2 regions of the Rummeliibacillus sp. JY-2-4R genome follow, and region 1 is predicted to be linked to the other one. Evidence: riboswitches for the same ligand, from Rfam matches in the RefSeq annotation. Region 1 holds a riboswitch; the other holds the start of a gene.
The links. A riboswitch is a leader RNA that binds a small molecule or an ion and turns the genes downstream of it on or off. The one in region 1 is predicted to bind FMN.
Positions count from the first base shown of each region.

Region 2: another riboswitch for FMN. It lies ahead of ACWV26_RS05305 (ECF transporter S component); the one in region 1 lies ahead of ribE (riboflavin synthase).

Region 1 covers NZ_CM132623.1:1,890,020-1,900,548, reverse strand. Annotated here, with positions in the region: gene ACWV26_RS09175 (ABC transporter permease) at 1-670, opposite strand, end outside; gene ACWV26_RS09170 (YpzG family protein) at 816-968, opposite strand; gene ACWV26_RS09165 (hypothetical protein) at 1,027-1,479, opposite strand; gene ribH (6,7-dimethyl-8-ribityllumazine synthase) at 3,070-3,537, opposite strand; gene ACWV26_RS09155 (bifunctional 3,4-dihydroxy-2-butanone-4-phosphate synthase/GTP cyclohydrolase II) at 3,549-4,739, opposite strand; gene ribE (riboflavin synthase) at 4,756-5,394, opposite strand; FMN riboswitch at 5,596-5,726, opposite strand; FMN riboswitch at 5,851-5,980, opposite strand; gene ACWV26_RS09145 (hypothetical protein) at 6,101-6,850, opposite strand; gene wecB (non-hydrolyzing UDP-N-acetylglucosamine 2-epimerase) at 7,089-8,258, opposite strand; gene ACWV26_RS09135 (ABC transporter ATP-binding protein) at 8,287-9,195, opposite strand; gene ACWV26_RS09130 (ABC transporter permease) at 9,210-10,013, opposite strand; gene ACWV26_RS09125 (nucleotide sugar dehydrogenase) at 10,010-10,529, opposite strand, start outside.
Region 2 covers NZ_CM132623.1:1,131,133-1,141,661, forward strand. Annotated here, with positions in the region: gene ACWV26_RS05275 (pseudouridine synthase) at 1-470, shown strand, start outside; gene resA (thiol-disulfide oxidoreductase ResA) at 586-1,116, shown strand; gene resB (cytochrome c biogenesis protein ResB) at 1,133-2,809, shown strand; gene ccsB (c-type cytochrome biogenesis protein CcsB) at 2,806-3,993, shown strand; gene ACWV26_RS05295 (response regulator transcription factor) at 4,108-4,824, shown strand; gene ACWV26_RS05300 (ATP-binding protein) at 4,817-6,616, shown strand; FMN riboswitch at 6,818-6,955, shown strand; gene ACWV26_RS05305 (ECF transporter S component) at 7,117-7,701, shown strand; gene trhO (oxygen-dependent tRNA uridine(34) hydroxylase TrhO) at 8,117-9,064, shown strand; gene ACWV26_RS05315 (hypothetical protein) at 9,091-9,387, shown strand; gene ACWV26_RS05320 (LysR family transcriptional regulator) at 9,440-10,321, opposite strand.

The DNA.
Region 1 (10,529 bases):
CCCCCATCATTTCTGCAGCAACAATTGTTAACAATGCAATCGCCTGCCCCATTTGAATCCCTTCCATCATTACCGGTAAAGAACCCGGAAGAGCGATTTTAAAGAAAAAGTCTTTTGAATTAGCCCCATAGTTTTTCGCCACATCTAAATAAATGGAATCGATATTAATTACACCAGCAGTAGTATTAATCACAACTGGAAAAAATACGCTCCCAGCTATTGTTACTACTTTTGAAAAATCACCAATACCAAATAATATGATGATGATTGGCAAAAGAGCTAAGGTAGGGATTGGCATGAGTGCCATCACTACAGGTGAGATGAAATGTCTGATTGGAGAATATAAACCCATCAATAAACCAATTACTACACCAGGTATAACGCCTAATAAGAAACCTGCAAATATCCGGTATAGTGATATCCAAATATGATGGAATAATTCTCCACTAATAGCCATGGTATAGAAGGTGTGTAAAATTGCGGTTGGCGGCGGGAAGAAACGCACATCAAGTAAATCAGTTCTAGACAAAAACTCCCATAACAGTAAGAGAAAAATAGGTGAAGCGATTGTAAGCATCTGCTTCATTCGTTCATTTAATCTTCTCTTTTTCCATTCCTGTTGTTCAATTTCGACAGGGTTATGGCTCTTAGTATTTTTTTCGTCTCCCATTCTTCACCACCTCTTCAATAAATGATATGTATTTGTATGTTAAAGTGTGTCGATTGCCTATTAATGATTGGCCATAATAAAAAGTCACATAAGTAGTAACTACTTATGTGACTTCCAAATTGATTACACTAATCCTTCATGAAGATTAAAATTGCCGAGCTTTCGCTTCACTTTTCAAGATTCGGTTATGGAGAGTAAGCTCCGATTGACCGTTCACTTGAGATTTTGCATGCTTTACTCGAGTCCAGAGCTGATGAACTTTCTGAGATTTTGGATCTAAATGATCTGGGTTACCCATAACTTTCATCCTCCTTACATGATAGGATTTCAAAAGTGAAATCGAATATAGTATGGGGTTAACTACTCAATATATACGTGGTCTTAAAAAATTTTTTATAAGATTTTACACTATCCAATAAGATATAACCAAAGACAATTCCCGCAATTGTTGTTAAAGTTGTCTTAGCTTGACCTAGCGAAAGAAATTGCTCTACAAATAATAATCGATCTGCAAATGATGTGTATGCTAAATACGGTAAAATTACAATATAAAGAACTGGAATTGCAATGCCAATAATTTTAACCCAATCAAAACTCCATTTCTTTTTCCCTTTATTTTCAAAAATAAATCGAGGAAGACGAAGTAATATTCCAACGAATATTGGAAAAATATATGTAAAAATCATTATTGATAATATGTCGTATGACATTTCTGATTGTTGTTCTAAAAATTTCTCTAGTCTTAAACCACAATAAATTAAAAAACTAATGATTATTATCCAAGTTATATACCAGAAGAAGCGTTTCATACCCATTTCCTCCTATTTAGGCAATCGAATATCAATTATCGCTTATCATTAATAACAATATTTTCCTATAAATGATATACAAAAGCAATACTAATGTCGATTACTAATATAAATTACAAAATATTACCAAATACTATTAAAATGGGTTAGCCTTATCTTGGGTATTTGTTTATAAAATAAAAAACCCGGAAAATGAATTCCGGGTTCGATTTCACTAAATCCTTTATGGCGATTAATTTGTTCAAGCTTTTGCGTTTTAAACCATTTAACATAGCACACAGTAGATGAAACTTCAATGACATTTATGAACAAAGTTCTAAACGCTCACTGGTTTTCACCCTCCTGATCATAAAAGTATAACCTTTTATGATGATTTAATCGTTATGCTTTCGCACCTTACTCAGACTCTATCCACGGGACTTCACTCCGTTTCTCTTCACCTGAGAAATTTTAACGAATTTTCATCTGGCCCTAAGAATGAATTCTCCTAGAGTATTTGGCACTTTTTTGGCGGTTTACCCATTTGAATTCTTCCCTCCATTATGTTAGATAATGTTATCTTTCATAATGATTAAATTGTTTTGCATTTGCTTATAAAACTCTAGACCTGATCCACGGGACTTCACTCCGTTTCTTATGATCCTTGAGATTTTTAACGCCTTAATCTTGGTAGATCGTGTCTACTCACCTGGACTTGGTTCACCCATAGGATTAACCCCTCCTACCAATAAAGGATTTGTTTAGTGAAATCTAAACATAGTATAGCCCGTCTTACACTTTTCCATACGAGTATACCCGAAGAAATATTTCATTCCATTTCCCCCTCGTATATTAGGTATTGAATGTAATTTTGTTTATCATTAATAACAATATTTTCCTATATATCTATACAACAGCAATACTAATATCGAATACTTTATAATGAAAATTTCCACTTTGATTTTTGCATAAACATAACAAAAACCCGGAAAATGAATTCCGGGTTTGATTTCACTAAGCCCTTTATGGCGATTAATTTGTTCAAGCTTTTTGCGTTTTAAAACATTTAACATGGCACACAGTAGATGAAGCTTCAATGAGTTTTACGAACAAAGTTCTAAACGCTCACTGGTTTTCACCCTCCTGATCATAAAAGTATAGCCTTTTATGACGATTTTATCGTTATGCTTTCGCACCTTACTCAGACTTTATCCACGGGACTTCACTCCGTTTCTCTCACCTGAGAAATTTTAACGAATTTTTATCTGGCCCTAAGAATGAATTCTCCTAGAGTATTTGGCACTTTTTTGGCGGTTTACCCATTTGAATTCTTCCCTCCATTATGCTAGATAATGTTATCTTTCATAATGATTAAATTGTTTTGCATTTGCTTATAAAACTCTAGACCTGATCCACGGGACTTCACTCCGTTTCTTATGATCCTTGAGATTTTTAACGCCTTAATCTTGGTAGATCGTATCTACTCACCTGGACTTGGTTCACCCATAGGATTAACCCCTCCTACCAATAAAGGACTTGTTAAGTGAAATCTAAACATAGTGTAGCCCGTGGCACACGATTTATTCACTTTGCTAAAAAAATTTTTAAAAGTTATTCGAACATGCGGCTTAAATTAGCCATTTCAATTGCTGAAACTGCAGCATCATAGCCTTTGTTACCTGATTTTGTTCCAGAACGTTCGATTGCTTGTTCAATATTTTCAGTAGTAACGATTCCGAACATAACTGGCACACCAGATGTTAATCCTACATTTGCAATTCCTTTTGCTGTTTCGTTACAAACATAATCATAATGAGTTGTTGCGCCACGAATAACAGTACCTAAACCGATAATCGCATCATATTTTTTGGTTTCGACCATTTTTTTCGCGATAAATGGTACTTCAAATGCACCAGGAACCCAAGCAATATCAATATCCTCTTCTGATACACCATGTCGTTTTAAGCCATCCATTGCACCAGTTAATAATTTACCTGTCAAAAATTCATTGAATCTTCCTACTACAACGCCGATTTTTAATCCTGTACCAATTAATTGTGCTTCAAATGTTTGTCCCATTACACTCACTCCTATGCTAAAATATGTCTCATTTTTGATTTTTTCGTTTCAAGATACTTTTCATTTTCTGGTTCTGCTGGAATTTCAACTGGTACACGTTCTACAACTTCAATTCCGTATTTTGTTAACCCTTCAATTTTGGCAGGATTATTTGTCATTAAGCGGATTTTCGTAATACCTAAATCGCGAAGCATTTGTGCACTTAAACCATAATCACGCATTTCTGCAGGGAAACCAAGATGAATATTTGCTTCAACTGTGTCGTATCCTTGCTCTTGCAGTTCATATGCTTTTAATTTGTTAAGTAATCCAATACCTCTACCCTCTTGACGCATGTATAGCACAACACCACTACCTGCTTCTTCAATCATTTCTAATGATTTGTGCAATTGTGGACCACAATCACAGCGTTTAGAGTGGAAAATATCACCTGTTAAACATTCCGAATGTATACGCACAAGTGGTGCTATATCATTTTGAGGATTTCCTTTTACAATAGCGATATGCTCTTTATCATTAACGCGATTTGAATAACCAATCATTTGAAACTCTCCAAATGATGTAGGCATTTTTACAGATGCAACTCTATCTATTAGTAGTTCATTTTGATTGCGAAAACTGATTAAATCTGCAATAGTAACAAATTTCAAGTTATGTTCCTTGGCGATTTCATGTAATTGTGGAACTCTGGCCATTTCACCATTATCAAGCATTATTTCACAAATAACACCAGCTGGAACTGATCCACATAATTTTGCAAAATCGACAGCAGCTTCAGTATGCCCTTGTCTTTCAAGTACACCGTTATCCTTTGCTATTAAAGGAAATACATGTCCTGGCCTACGAAAATCAGATCCAACAGAATTAGCATTCACTAATTGTAGAATGGTTTCCGAACGTTCAAAAGCACTGATTCCTGTTTCTGTTGTTTTGTAATCGACACTAACAGTAAATGCTGTATGATGATTATCTGTATTATTTTCTACCATCGGATTTAAATCTAATCGTTCTGCTAATGCTTTAGACATCGGAGTACAGATTAAACCACGTCCGTATTTTGCCATAAAATTAATGGTTTCTGGCGTTGCAAATTCTGCTAAAGCTAGAAAATCCCCTTCATTTTCGCGGTTTTCATCATCAACAACGATAATCATTTTACCTTGTTTTAAATCTTCAATCGCTTCTTCTATTGTATTAACCATTTTCAAAGCACCGCCTTTAAAATCCGTTTTCTTTTAAGAAATCCAGTGTAATTTTTGAATCTTCTTGTTTTCTTTCTAAGTTATTAATAACATACTTGCCGAGTAAATCATTTTCAATATTGACTACATCATGTTCTTTTTTAATTCCTAAAATGGTTTGATCAAACGTATGTGGAATAAGTGACACAGTAAGTTGAGTAGGCTTCACATCGAAAATGGTTAAACTAATCCCATCGATTGTGACAGACCCTTTTAACATGCAAAACATACTTAGTTCTTTGCTAATGCCAATATCAACATAAACGGCATTATCAAATTTCCGTTTTTTTAGAATCACTCCTGTACCATCAACATGCCCCGAAACAAAATGCCCGCCGAAGCGCCCATGTGCAGGCATTGCTCGTTCTAAATTTACATATTTACCATTTTGAAGCGACTGAATATTAGTGGCTTTTACGGTTTCAGGCATTACTTCAACTGTAAATTGGTCGCTTGAAAATGAAATAACGGTTAAGCAAACACCATTGACTGCAATACTATCACCTAAATGGACATCTTCAACAATCTTATTTGATTCGATTGTAAGTTGCATACTATGTGTCCCATTTTTAATTGCTTTTACTTTTCCTAAATCTTCTACAATTCCTGTGAACATTCAAATCACCTCTTTATCTATTTGTAAACTTGGATTTGATGTTTCAAAAATTACAAATTTTCAGTCACCGCCTCTGAAAAATTTTAAAACAAAAACTCCCATAGAAGAAGTTCCTTGGAAGTTTTGGGAGAATATGTAGCAAATGGTACAACAAAGAAACTTATTGAAGTGTATTTTTCAATAGTCTTTACCATTTCTAAAATCGTCCTTCTCCCATCCAGACTATACTGTCGGCTTTGGAATTGCACCAAATCCTGCCTAAAATAGGCTCACGGGCTTAGAATTTCTTCATCACCGTCGATTGGGAATTTCACCCTACCCCGAAGGACTACTTATTAAATTATATTAAAAAAAAGAAAAACCCATAGATTAGATCTACGGGGTGGTTTAAAGGTTTTATTGCCTCATCAAATAAACCTACGAAATCCAGTTTCGTAAGAATAGATTTAATGAACAAATATCCTTCTCTCATCCAGACTATACTGTCGGCTTTGGAATTGCACCAAATCCTACCTAAAAAGGCTCACGGGCTTAGAATTTCTTCATCACCGTCGATTGGGAATTTCACCCTACCCCGAAGGATTTATTAATCTATGAGCAAAGTATAGCACTATTTTTCAAAAAAATCACTACTTATTATATAAATTTTATTAATGAGTAACAAATCCCTATTAACTCTATATGTTTTATTAATTTTCTTTACTCATTAAACAACTTTATTTGAATGCTCATAACGTTTAATGATTACTTTATTTAAATGGTCCTGGCGTTTTATTAAAACGCTTATCATCTGGTGCCATTTTTTACATAGCTTTGATGCTTCTTCATATTCGTCACATTCTTTTGAAACTGGGTCTTCAGATTCTAAAAATACATATTCTATTATTGGATTACTTAAATCATCCACGACAATTTTCAAAGAAAGTTTTGATACACCATCTTCTATATCGTCTTCTATATCATCCTTTTTTTCTTCGGTTCCACTCTCATCTTTTTCAGGCTCCATAATATAAATTAATGAATTACCATTACCATCACTATCCAGCAGGGTACCTCCCAGTATTCCTCCCCGAGATATCAGAGCTTTTTGAATACCATCCTCTTCAATGGCTGTTTCAAAAATTTCATTGAATAGATATTCTTTCACATCAAACTCAGAGTCTGTATCTTCTCGATTTGCAACAAATAATGTCTGTGAGGCCTCGCCTATTAAAAGAGCATGTAAATAATCAGAAGAAATAGTAGATTGACTGTGAGGATACTGTTCTAGTATTTTTTCAGTGTCCTGCTTAATTTCCTCATTTCTTCTAATCTCAGCTAACTTTATTTGATGTGAACCCAATTTATAGAAGGTAAATGAAATTAATAGACAAAATAATTTTAAGGATAGCGCTGGAACAATAAAAGTAAAAATAAAAAATAGAGCACTTAAGAAAAGTAAAAATATTAATTGCATTCGAATCCCACCTTTTTGAAATAGTTATGATATGTACGTTGCAAACTAGTACCTTATATTTGTCATACTATTCATTGGAAATAGATTTCATGCTAAATATGGTGGATTATTTTATCTTTAATATAAAGTTAATTTTTGAGGTGTATCTCTTATAAAAAATACTCCTATCTATTCGCATGTATTCTAATATTGCGAACAATAGGAGCATTTTTTCTATTCATTTCAATTTAATTGTTTTCTATACTTTTAAAGAATTTTCTTCATTTTTTTCAAAGAGATCTGGCATCGTATCTCTTATTCCAAAATGATAAAGTAATGTTTCAACGATACGTTCAGAAGCATGACCATCACCATATGGGTTTGAAGCTTTCGACATTCTTTCGTATTCTTTTGGATTCGTAAGTAATTCTTTCGTCAGTTGATAAATCGTTAATTCATCAGTACCAGCAAGTTTTAGTGTTCCAGCATCAATTCCTTCTGGTCTTTCTGTAGTATCTCTTAGAACTAATACCGGAACTCCAAGAGATGGTGCTTCTTCTTGAATCCCACCCGAATCAGTCAAAATGATATGTGCTCTAGATAAAAAATTATGGAAATCAATTACTTCCAATGGTTCAATTAGATGAATTCTTGGATCTTCTCCTAATATTTCATCTGCGATTTCACGAACTGCAGGATTTAAGTGTACAGGATACACTACTTGTACATCAGCATGCTCTTCCACTATTTTCTTAATTGCTCTAAACATATGTCTCATTGGTTCACCAAGATTTTCCCTACGGTGAGCAGTTAAAAGAATCATCTTATCTTTTCCGATTTGTTCTAATATTGGATGAGTGTAAGATGATGAAACAGTTGTAGATAAAGCATCAATGGCTGTGTTGCCTGTTATAAAAATAGAATCGCCTTTTTTATTTTCATTTAATAAGTTTTGAGCAGCCTTTATAGTTGGTGCAAAATGAAAATCTGCAATAACTCCTGTTAATTGTCGATTCATCTCTTCTGGGAATGGTGAATATTTGTCCCAAGTTCTTAATCCAGCTTCAACATGACCAACCGGAATTTGATTATAAAATGCGGCAAGACTCGCAACGAATGTTGTTGAAGTATCCCCATGCACTAGCACTATGTCAGGTTTTACTTTTTGCATTACTTCATTTAATCCTTGAAGTGCACGAGTCGTTACGTCAACTAGTGTTTGACGATCTTTCATAATATTTAAATCGTATAGTGGATGAATATTGAATACTTCGAGTACTTGATCAAGCATTTGACGATGTTGAGCAGTTACAGTAACAATTGATTCAATTTCATCATGATGTTTTTCTAATTCCAGTACTAATGGGGCTAATTTAATCGCCTCTGGTCTAGTACCAAAAATAGTCATAATTTTTACTTTATCAGCCATCTAGAACCTACACCTCAATTTGAATTAATTAACTAAACATATATGCTGCACTTGCAATAACAATAAGCATTATAATAATCATCTGTGAAATGAATAAGAAATTCAATCCGCTTTTTTGATTGCTTGGTTCAACTGCTAAACTAGCCCCTGCTTTGTATTGTTCTTCTAGCAATTTGGAGCGATTCAATTTCTTTTCTTCTTCACTCAATGAATTAAACCATGCTATAAACTTTTTATATTCTCCAACCACTTTTTTTGTTTCATCGAACATCTTAATTTGTCCAAAATGCACCCACATCACGCGATCGCAAAATGCTTGAATTTGGGCCAATGAATGACTTACAAAGATGATTGTTTTCCCTTGACGTTTAAACTCATTGATCTTATTTAAGCATTTTTGATAAAATGTCTGGTCTCCAACGGACAATGCTTCATCAACTATTAAAATATCAGGATTGGTATGAACGGAAATCGCGAATCCTAACCGAGATTTCATACCACTCGAATAATTTTTAACTGGTTGATTAATAAAATTTCCGAGATCAGCAAATTCGATAATTTCTGATTTCAAATTAGCAATCTCTGCATTAGATAGCCCATGCATTAAACATTTCATATTGATATTTTCAATACCGGTTAATGAGGCATTTAAGCCTACAGAGATTGCGATTAAAGATGTTTCTCCATCAATTTCTATTGTTCCTTGGCTAGGTGGAATTACTTGTGCTAAAAGATTTGAAAGCGTAGATTTACCTGAACCATTCAAGCCGATAATCCCAATAGCTTCACCTGCAAATACTTCAAAATTGATATCTCGAAGTGCATAAAATTGATCACGGTTTTTCTTGAGTGAAATAATATCTAATAATTTATCAGATTGTTTACTATATAATCTGAAGCTTTTTGATACGTTCGTAAGTCGAATTTTCGGATTCATTTCTTTTCCTCCGATTATAGGTAATCAACAAATTTGTTGCGGAATTTAATATGCAAATAGGAACCAATTGAAAGAATTAATATACTAATACTCCAGAAATAGAAGGTATATGGTAATTCCTCAAAGAACCAGTGCCCACCTAATAGTGAATATCTAAATCCTTCAATGATGTAAAAGAGAGGATTTAATTTTAATATATTTACAATTGCATCTGGAAAATTATGCACATTCCATACAATTGGTAAAAAGAACATTAAGAGTCTTACAACAGATTGTACCATCATTTGGATATCTCGTATGATTGTCGTAAGAGTTGATAACAGTAACGTTATTGCAAATAAAAAGAAATATAAACAAATTAAATAGTAGAAAATTTGGAATAAGTACACTCCAGAGAAAATACCATATATTAACGCAATTACTATTGTAATAAGAATCATTGGTAATAATGAAATTGAATTTCCTACGATTTTTATTGTTGGTAGAACACTTACAGGAAAATGCATTTTAGATACTAAGTTAACTTTTGAATATATACTATTTGTCCCTTGCGTAATTGTCTTGCTGATATATAGCCAAGGAACGAGCCCAATGATTAACCATAGGAAGAAAGGGGTTCCATCAACTGGATGCCCTTTTCTAATTCCAAGCCCGAAAATTAACCAATATACTAATATTTGTATAATAGGATTAATTACTTGCCACAATGCACCAAAATAGTGCATTGTATATTTACCTTTTTCTTCATATAAACTTAATCGAAATATTAAGTTTATGTGAAGCCATTGCTCTTTCAATATCTGCCAAGCAAAGTTCATACAACAGTAACTTCCTTCTTAGCAAATTTAAACAAATTTCCATAGTTAATATATTCAACATCATCTGAAACATTTTGAACAACATTTTTGGTATCAAAAATTCTTTTATGAGACATTTTGTCAAAATCAGATGTACCAAAATGTTTAAATTCATCATGATCTGAAAGTATCACTACTAAATCTGAGTTATTGACCGCTTGTTCTAGATCTTGAGTTACCCAATCTAGTTTAATATGAGGATCATATGCACGTACTTCATAATCACCTTGATATTTCAACATATTATAGATTTCTAAAGCTGGACTTTCACGAATATCATCAACGTTTCCTTTGTATGTTAGACCAAATACAGTAACAACTTTTCCTTGGACATTTTTCATTAATTTATTGACATTCTCAACAACATAATCGGGCATTGATGTATTTATCGTACGAGATAGATTGATTAATTGAGCAGTTTCTGGAGCTTTTGCCACGATGAAATACGGATCAACTGCTAAGCAATGACCTCCTACC
Region 2 (10,529 bases), 760 kb from region 1:
TTCCCCATGTAGAACAACGTATATTCCCGGTAGGACGATTGGATTACGATACTTCTGGTGTCTTATTATTAACAAATGATGGGGATTTTTCTAATCTTTTAACGCATCCACGTTACAATATTGATAAAACCTATGTTGCTAAGGTAAAGGGTTCTCCAAGTAGGGAAGATTTAAAAAAATTAGAACGGGGAATTATGCTAGAGGATGGTAAAACAGCGCCTGCTCGTGTCAAAGTTTTATCTTCTAATAGAGAACATGGTACATCTATTATTTCGATTACGATTCATGAAGGTAGGAACAGACAAGTTCGCCGTATGTTTGAGGCAATTGGATGCCCAGTTCAAAAGCTGAAGCGAGAACAATTTGCATTTTTGGGCTTACACGGTTTGAATGCAGGTGAATCAAGGGAATTAACAGCACATGAAGTAAAGCAACTGCGTGTTCTTTCTGAAACAGGAAAAATTGGATAGTAAATGTTCTACTAGAAAAGATTCACAAAGCCTTCATATATGAAAAGGTATATAAACCATAATTTGTTATAATAATATAGAATGTCTTTGTCTTTTTTAGGGGGTTATTACGACAATGGAGAGAAAACAAAAAAGACTGTATACGCGGATCACAATTTTAGTAGTTCTTGTTGCGGCAATTGTTTATACGATTTATACAACTGCACATAAGGACGATGTACAACTATTAAAAGTTGGCGATGATGCACCTAATTTTTCATTAGTAGATTTAAATGGGGAAACGCATAAATTGTCAGATTATAAGGGGCAAGGTGTATTGCTGAATTTTTGGGGAACTTGGTGTAAACCTTGTAAAAAGGAAATGCCAGCAATTAATGAACAATACAAACAATTTAAAGACCATGGTGTTCAAATCTTGGGTATTAATATTGCTCAGACTGATTTAGAGGTTTCAAGTTACGCTGATAAACTTGGCGTAGAGTTCCCTATCGCAATTGATAAGACGAAAAGTGTGATGAGAGCGTATAATGTTGATCCTTTGCCAACAACTGTTTTGATTAATAAGGACGGGAAGATTGAGAAAATCATAACAGGAGAAATGACTGAATCAGCTATAAAACAATACCTTACAAGTATTAAACCATAAAGGAGTGTTCTAAAGGATGAAAAAGATAACTTGTGAATGTGGTCATGTTAATCCCGAAGGAACGCATCTATGTGAAAAATGTGGACGTCCTCTAACAGATGAAGATATTAAGTCAAAAGTTGTTGATATGAAATACGAAGGTAGGGCAATACGCTCGAAGACGTATAATAAATCGATAATTGATAAAATTTGGAATTTCTTTTCGAGTGTAAAAGTGGGCGTCACGATTATCGTCATTACATTGATAGCTGCGGCAATTGGGACATTTTTGCCTCAAGTAGTATATGTCAATATACCTCAAGGCGAGGATGTTAAACAAGCGTATATCGACAACTACGGGACGTTTGGTAAAATCTATTACAATCTTGGACTTACAGATGTTTATAGTTCATGGTGGTTCCAAACGTTAATTGGAATGTTAGCGATTTCAATCATAGTTGCTAGTTTGGATCGTGGTATTCCTCTTTATAAATCATTGAAAAATCAAAGAGTAAGACGACATGAAAGTTTTATGAAACGCCAACGCATCTTCGGCGAACAAGTCATGACTTCAGCAAAATCCGATGAATCATTAGATTTAGCAGAAAAGAAAATGAAAGAGCTTAAATATAAAGTTCGTAGAGAAGATGGCGTATTTCTCGCAGAAAAAAACCGTTTTGCCCGTTCGGGTCCATACATCAATCATTTAGGATTAATCATATTCTTATTTGGTGTTATGTTGCGTTTAATGCCTGGATTTTATATCGATGAATCTATGTGGATTCGAGAAGGTGAAACAGAATCTATTCCAGGTATGGAAGGATATTACCTACATAGTAATAAATTCACCTTCGAAACATACAAAAAAAATGAACAAAAACAAGAATTTAATCAGTCAAAAGCAGCTGTTAACTCTATTGCAAAAAATTATCAAACAGACGTTGTATTATATAAAGCAAAAGATGGTGCTGTTGCTGGTGATACAACCAATCTGGAAAAGATTAAGGATTATCCTATTCAAGTAAATGAACCTTTAAAATATGATGGCTATGCTGTTTATCAAATGGATTTCCGTTTAAATGAGTTAAAAGCTATGAACTTTAATTTAATTAATAAAAAAACTGGGAAGTCATTAGGTGAAGTGAGTATTGATCTTCAAGAACCGAAAAAAGTATATAAGATAGATGATCAAACAAAAGTAGAGATAAAGGGATATTACCCAACGTTCTCAGGTTTTGATAATGGAGAACCACAATCTGATTCACCTATACCAAACAACCCAGCATTTATCTTTACAATGTATACACCAGAAACACCAAAAGGTGAGACAAGCTTTGTAGCAATCAAACAAACGCTAGAACCACTTGGTACAACGAAGTATAAGATGAAATTTGCAAGTATTGATACACGCAATGTATCTGGATTAACTATCCGAAAAGACAAGACACTTCCAATTCTGTTGCTTGGTGGTATAATCTTTATGATAGGCGTAGTAACTGGTTCTTATTGGAGTCATCGTCGTTTATGGCTACAAAAAACAAATGATGGTCGCATGCTTCTAGCTGCTCATACAAACAAAAACTGGTTTAGTATGAAAAAAGATTTAAACTTAGTGACAGAATATGCTCACCTACCTAACTGGGTTGATCAACAAGATGACGAAAAGCAGGCAGAAGACCAACAGAAAGAAAAGGAAGGTGACATTACTTTATGAGTTTAATTGATATTAGTAGTACCCTATTATTTATCGCATTTATCGCTTATTTAGTCGCTACTTTATTTTTCGGTGGAGCTGTAAAAGGTGCTCAAAAGGATGCATCTAAATCCAACAAAAATTGGGGAACCATTGCCATTGCGATTACAATTATCGGTTTCATCTCAAATCTTGGTTATTTTATTACGCGTTGGATTTATGCAGGACATGCTCCTGTGAGTAATATGTTTGAATTCACAACTGCATTTGGTATGTTTGTTGTTGGAGCATTTATTTTAATTTATTTCATCTATAAACTACCATCACTTGGTTTATTTGCATTACCAATTGCGATTTTAATTATTGCATATGCAAGTATGTTCCCACGTGAAGTAAATCCGTTAATTCCAGCACTAAAGAGTTATTGGTTATATATCCATGTAATCACAGCAGCAATTGGCGAATCTATTTTAGCAATTAGTGCGGTCGCGGGTCTAATTTATTTGTTGAGAAATGTTGATACATCGAAACGTACAAAAAGTAGCATTTGGCTAGAAGTAGTTATGTATGCTGCTGTTCTGGTAATTGGGTTTGTCGTAGTTACTTCAACATTTAGAATGATGGGCTACCAAGCAGACTTTACCTATGTAGATAAAAACGGTGCACAACAGGAGATTACGTATAATACGCCAGCATTATTTGGGATGCATCAATATGAAATGAAATCTACGGATAAAATGCAACCATTTGTAGAAGTTCCGGCAATCGTTAATGCTAAAAAGTTAACAACTGTAGTATGGTCTATTATTACCGGTACAATTCTATACGGTTTGATTCGATTAATTATTCGTAAACCAATTTCACGTGCAGTTCAACCACTAGCGAAACGCGCAAATTCTCCTTTACTAGATGAAGTTGGATACCGTTCTGTTTTAATTGGTTTCCCTGTCTTTACACTAGGTGCTTTGATTTTTGCTATGATCTGGGCGCAAGAGGCATGGTCTCGATTCTGGGGCTGGGATCCAAAAGAAGTATGGGCATTGATAACTTGGTTGTTCTATGCAGCTTTCCTTCACTTACGCTTATCTAAGGGGTGGCATGGTGAGAAATCTGCATGGTTAGCAGTAATTGGCTTTGTTATTATCATGTTTAATCTAGTAGCAGTAAACTTAATTATCGCTGGTCTACACTCATACGCAGGATAATCTAATTTGAATGAAGAAGCCTTTTCCTTAATATGAGGGAAAAGGCTTTTCTTTTCTTTTCATTTTGTTTGACAGAATGTACAATGAAAGTATTAATACTGGGAGGCATATACATTGACTGAACAAATTTCGATATTAGTAGTAGATGATGAGGACCGTATTCGTCGTTTATTGAAAATGTACTTAGAGCGTGAAGGATATGAAGTTGATGAAGCAGAGAATGGTGAGCAAGCCGTAGAAAAAGCACTTGCCAATAATTATCACTGCATTCTGCTAGATGTCATGATGCCTGAAAAGGATGGAATGGAAGTTTGTGAAGAAATTCGCGAGAAAAAGTCAACACCAATTATTTTATTGACAGCTAAAGGGGAAGAAGCTAATAGAGTACAAGGATTTGAAATAGGTGCTGATGACTATATTGTTAAACCTTTTAGCCCAAGAGAAGTCGTATTGCGAGTAAAGGCTATATTACGCCGCTCTGCAGCATTTTCTCCAATTTCTGTATCATCTTCATCTAAAGACTTAGTTGTATTTCCACATTTAACGATTGATCATGATGCGCATAGAGTCTCTGCAGATGGAGTGGAAGTAAACTTAACACCTAAAGAATATGAACTACTATATTTCTTAGCAAAATCACCAGATAAAGTATTTGATCGTGAGCAATTATTAAAAGAAGTTTGGCACTATGATTTCTTTGGTGATTTACGTACTGTTGATACACATGTAAAGCGTTTACGCGAGAAACTAAATCGTGTATCTGAAAATGCGGCTAAAATGATTGTAACTGTATGGGGCGTAGGCTATAAATTTGAGGTAGTCAATGACTAGAATATGGAATAGTGTTGTCGGGAAGCTGTGGGTAACCATATTGCTTCTCGTTTCATTTGTATTATTTGTTTTTACAGTTTTAATGTTAGAATTCCTTTCAAAATACCATACTCAACAATCGGAAGCATTACTAAGACAAGAAGCCACTACTATTGCAAGAGTTGTCGATGATCATAAGTCTATTGCTTCAACTAGATCGATAATCAACGATATATTAAGTGATGAGACAAACGCAGTAATAGCTGATCAACCTGGCAAAGTATTATTCTCGCTCCAAGAAGGATTAAACCAAGAAAAAATAAAAAGTGAAATTATAAGTAATAAATCCTTTGAAAAAGTTTTTTATACAAATAAACCTGTAGTAAAAGAAATGATGCTACCATCTTCTACAGAAAAGAATCATGTAGAGTCTTATATTGTATTAGCATTTCCTCTTAATGTTGGAAAAATGAGTCATGGTGTATTATTCATATACCAAAGCCCAGATGCAATACATCGAACTACAAAAGAAACAACGAAAATTGTCTTTCTATCTGCAGCTATTGCATTTATCCTGACTACTTTCTTTGCGTTTTTCTTATCTACTAGAATTACGTCCCCATTACGGAAAATGAGAGAAGCTGCTTTCGAATTAGCCAAGGGGAACTTCGATAAAAAAGTTCCTGTATTACAAAATGATGAAATTGGACAATTAGGGACAGCATTCAATCAGATGGGCCGTCAACTAAAAACTCATATTGAGATTATCAATCAAGAGAAAGAGCAGCTTTCAAGTATATTAACATCCATGACAGATGCTGTAATTACGTTCAATAGTGATCGGACTGTAATTTTAAGTAATCCACCAGCGGAGTTATTGTTACAAAAGTGGTTTATCAATAAGGGTTCTAATAGTGATCAACCAATTCCAAAAGAAATAAATCATATGCTAGAACATGTATTGGAAATGGAAGAAGAGCTAAGAGAAGAATTAGAATTAGATGGTACGTATTTTACAATTTCTATAAGTCCTCTTTATAGTGGAGATTCCGTACGTGGTGCTGTTGCAGTATTTAGAGATAGGACAGAAGAACATCGCTTAGATAAGTTACGAAATGACTTTATAGCAAATGTTTCGCATGAATTGCGTACACCAATAGCTATGTTACAAGGTTATAGTGAAGCAATTATTGATGAGGTTGTGACAAGTGAAGAAGAGCGGAATGAAATGATCCGCATTATTTATGATGAGTCACAACGAATGGGAAGGCTTGTAACAGATTTATTAGATTTGGCACGTATGGAGTCTGGAAATATCACATTATACAAAGATTTGGTTCCAATTACGCCAGTATTTGAAAGAATCACGCAAAAGTTTGTACAAGCAGCAAAAGAAAAAGGCGTTGAATTAACGTATTCATCTACCTTTGATGATGAAACAACAATTAATCTAGATGAAGATAGAATTGAACAAGTATTAACGAACTTGATTGACAATGCAATTCGTCATACAAATAAAAACGGCATTGTCCAAGTAATTGTTGATCAACAAGTATCATTCGCACGTATTCAGGTTAAAGACAATGGGGCTGGAATACCAAAAGAAGATTTAGAATATGTATTTGAAAGATTCTACAAAGCTGATAAAGCAAGAACCAGAGGAAAAGGTGGTACAGGTTTGGGGCTTGCTATTGCTAAAAATATCGTGGAAGCCCATAAAGGACGTATTACTGTAGAAAGTGAAGTAGATGTAGGTACAAACTTTATCTTCTTCTTGCCACTAGAGTTTCAACAAGAAACTTCAATGAAATGATTTAAACCCCTAAGTTAGATAAAAACTAACATAGGGCTCTTTAATTGGTTAAATTCACAAGTGAGTTGAATTCTACTCCAAAAAAATTTAAAACAAACTAATATTGTAGGAATACTAAAAATTTTACAGGAAAATGAGATTAATACCTTTACAAATTACTGTATATTTTATATAGTTAAATTGTAATAAAAAATCATATTGATTCATCTTCGGGGCAGGGTGAAATTCCCGATCGGCGGTATTAGAGAAAAGTGCAGTACTCTTAAGCCCGCGAGCCGTTAGGTATGACTTGGTGAGATTCCAGGGCCGACAGTATAGTCTGGATGGGAGAAGGTGAAGGTACGGTCGTCTTAATTCTATTTTAAAATAGTAGATTTAGACGCTTATTTGACTATGCCTATTTCTCCCTTAAGCTTTCAAAGCTTAAGGGATTTTTATTGCATATCTTGTAATCCGGACCTCTCTTCTTTAGAAGTGAATCGAAAAAAGGAGAGAAAAATATGAAGAACACAAAATTGCAAAAAATGATTTCAATCGGTATGCTAAGCAGTATCTCATTTGTATTAATGATATTTAACTTCCCATTACCACCGTTTCCAAGTTTTTTAGAAGTGGATTTTAGTGATGTTCCAGCACTTATTGCAACAATTACAATGGGTCCAGTAGCGGGAATGGCTGTAGAATTTATCAAAAATGTATTGAACTGGTTTTATGTTGGAAGCCCAACAGGTGTTCCAGTTGGACAAATTGCAAACTTCACAACAGGTGTATTATTCATTTTACCTGTTTACTTTATCTATAAACGTTTAACAAGTGCAAAAGGATTAACAACAGGTTTAGTAGTCGGAACTCTAACAATGGCAATTGGAATGAGCGTGTTAAACTATTTCTTATTTATGCCTATGTATAACTATTTCTTAAACGTACCAGTTGAAACAGGTGCAGCACTTAGAAATTCTATTGTTATGGGTGTTTTACCATTCAATATTATTAAAGGAATTATCATTGCAGCAATCATGCTTTTACTATTCTCAAGTCTTAAAAATTGGATTGTGAAACAACGTAATACTTTTATTAATGGCTAATGATATAAATAGATTGATAGGGTAATCCTATAAATAATATAATATTCAATAGAAAAATCTGCTCATCTATTTAAAATAGATGAGCAGATTTTTTTGATATAGCTCTTGATTTTGTTCAAGTGGAGACTCCGCCTAAGTGAGAGGAGATTACAGAAAACAGTAAGCTATTTTTGTTTCCATAACGGAGGAAAGTTAAACTAACTTTATTTCCCAGGAAAGAATAAGCAATATCTAATTTAATTAATCATGATATTAAGCATCATATTTGCAAATGAATTAAATTACCGATATAATTTTAAGGATATTTTATGTTCTAAAACATAAAATCTGCAAGGATAAATTTTCAATTTTGTTATATGAAAATAGAGTCTATCTCTAATATCTTGCAAATATTAAAAGATAGGTGGAAAAATAAGTGGATTATCGAGTTTTACTTTATTATTTTTATACAAAGATAGAAGATCCAGAAAAGTTTGCTACAGAGCATTTAGCTTTTTGTAAATCACTAGATTTAAAAGGACGTATTTTAGTAGCATCTGAAGGAATCAACGGAACAGTTTCTGGAACAATTGAACAAACAAATGCCTATATGGAGTATATGATGGCGAATCCAATATTTAATGGTATTGTTTTCAAAATCGATGAAGCAGAAGGTCATGCATTCAAAAAAATGCATGTACGACCAAAAACTGAATTAGTCAACTTCAGTTTAGAAGATGATATAGATCCACATGAATTAACAGGGGATTATTTAGAACCTGCTGAGTTTTTTGCGAAAATGCAAGAAGAAAATACAGTTATTATAGATGCGCGTAATACCTATGAATATGATTTAGGGCATTTTAGAGGTGCAATAAGACCTGATATTCAAACATTCCGTGAATTGCCTGAATGGATTAGAGAAAACAAAGAGCAATTTGACGGTAAACAAATCCTTACTTATTGTACAGGTGGTATTCGTTGTGAAAAATTCTCTGGTTGGATGAAACGAGAAGGCTTTGATAACGTAAGTCAGTTACATGGCGGAATTGTCACTTATGGTAAAGATGAAGTAGCAAAGGGTCAATTATGGGATGGTCAATGTTATGTATTTGACGAACGAATTTCTGTGCCTGTAAACCAAGTTGAACACGTGATTGTAGGACGTGATCATTTTGACGGTGAGCCATGCGAACGTTACATCAACTGTGCAAATCCTGAATGTAATAAACAAATCATTTGCTCAGAAGAAAATGAAGATAAATATTTAGGAGGATGTACACATGAATGTAGAGTACATCCGCGTAACCGATATATTGCTCGAAATGGGTTAACTGAACAGGATGTAAAGGATCGTTTAACTACTATTGGTGAAACACTTTAAAAATGCAATGATTGAGAGGGAAAGAGATGGTATTAGAAGGTATTATTCATCTCAGACAAATGAAAGGCCCAAATTTGTTGTATTTAAATGAAGAGCCCTTAGCCAAAACACTTCTTCCTTATGATGGAAAAGAGATGACCATCACATTTACATTACCTGGTATAGAAAAAAAACTAAAGGGCATTGCAGAAATCTTCTATTTCGAAGGTAAAGACGGATATGGTGGCGATAAATTCACCAATGATTTAGATATAGAAGATTTTGATTGTATAGAATGGCTATCTACTTATGAAGAGCAATCTATAACTATTACAATAGATTAAAATCTAAATACAAGAAAAGCCACTTCCAAAGCAAATTGAAAGTGGCTTTTCTTTACGCCTTTTTAAAATAATCAAGAATAAATTGTTGAAATTGTTTTGTAGCAGGTGATTGGAAACGACCTTCAGACCAAGCCATACCAATGACTCGTTCAAGTTTCATATCGCTAATATGGATTTTGGCCATCCGATTTGTATTAATTTCTACTCCATTAGGTAAGATGGAAACGCCTAGCCCTGCAGCAACGAAACCCGCGACAGTAGCAACCTCGTCCCCTTCAAATGTTATATCAGGTTTAAGATTAGCATACTCGAAAACGGCATCTAGCTGAATTCTTAATGCATATCCTTTTTTTAGTAAGATGAATGATTCATCTCCTAATTCTTTTAATGTAATTGTGTCACGAGTTGCTAAAGGGTGTGAAATTGGGACAATTGCAAATAATTCCTCACGCCATAATTCTGTCCATTGGATTGGTTTTTCAGTCTCCATCTCAGCTAGTAAACATAAATCTAGCTCGCCTGATTGTAATTGTTTTAGCTGAAGATGTGTATGATTTTGCTTTAAAGTAAAGTGTATATCATGATGTTGCTTTCTGAATTTCATGATTAAATCAGGGACAATATTTGTTCCTAGCGTATGTAAAAAGCCAAGGGAAACTTCCCCGTGATTTGGATCTACTAGCTCTTGGATTTCATGGAGGCCATCCTGATACTCGCGCATTATATTTTGGACACGTTTTACGAATATTTCACCATAACGATTTAAAGTGATTGAGCGTCCTTGTCTTTCAAATAAAGGAACACCTAATTCGTCTTCTAATCGAGCAATAGAGCGACTTAGTGCTGGCTGGGAAATAGATAGCTGCTCAGCAGCCTTCGTCATATGCTGAATTTTCGCTAGTACTTGAAAGTATTCTAGCTGTTGCCATTCCATTTACATTTCTCTCCTTTAATGATTACATATATCATTTTGGCTATCATAATGAACCAGGACTTTTAAGTCAACAATAAAATACATTAATTTGATTCTAACACTTTTGTCGAATTAATGTAGTTAATAGAAAAAAACAGTATATTGAGTAAGAATCATAATGAAAAAGCATTGTTTCAATTATGTAACATGGGTGTTACGCTTCTATTAA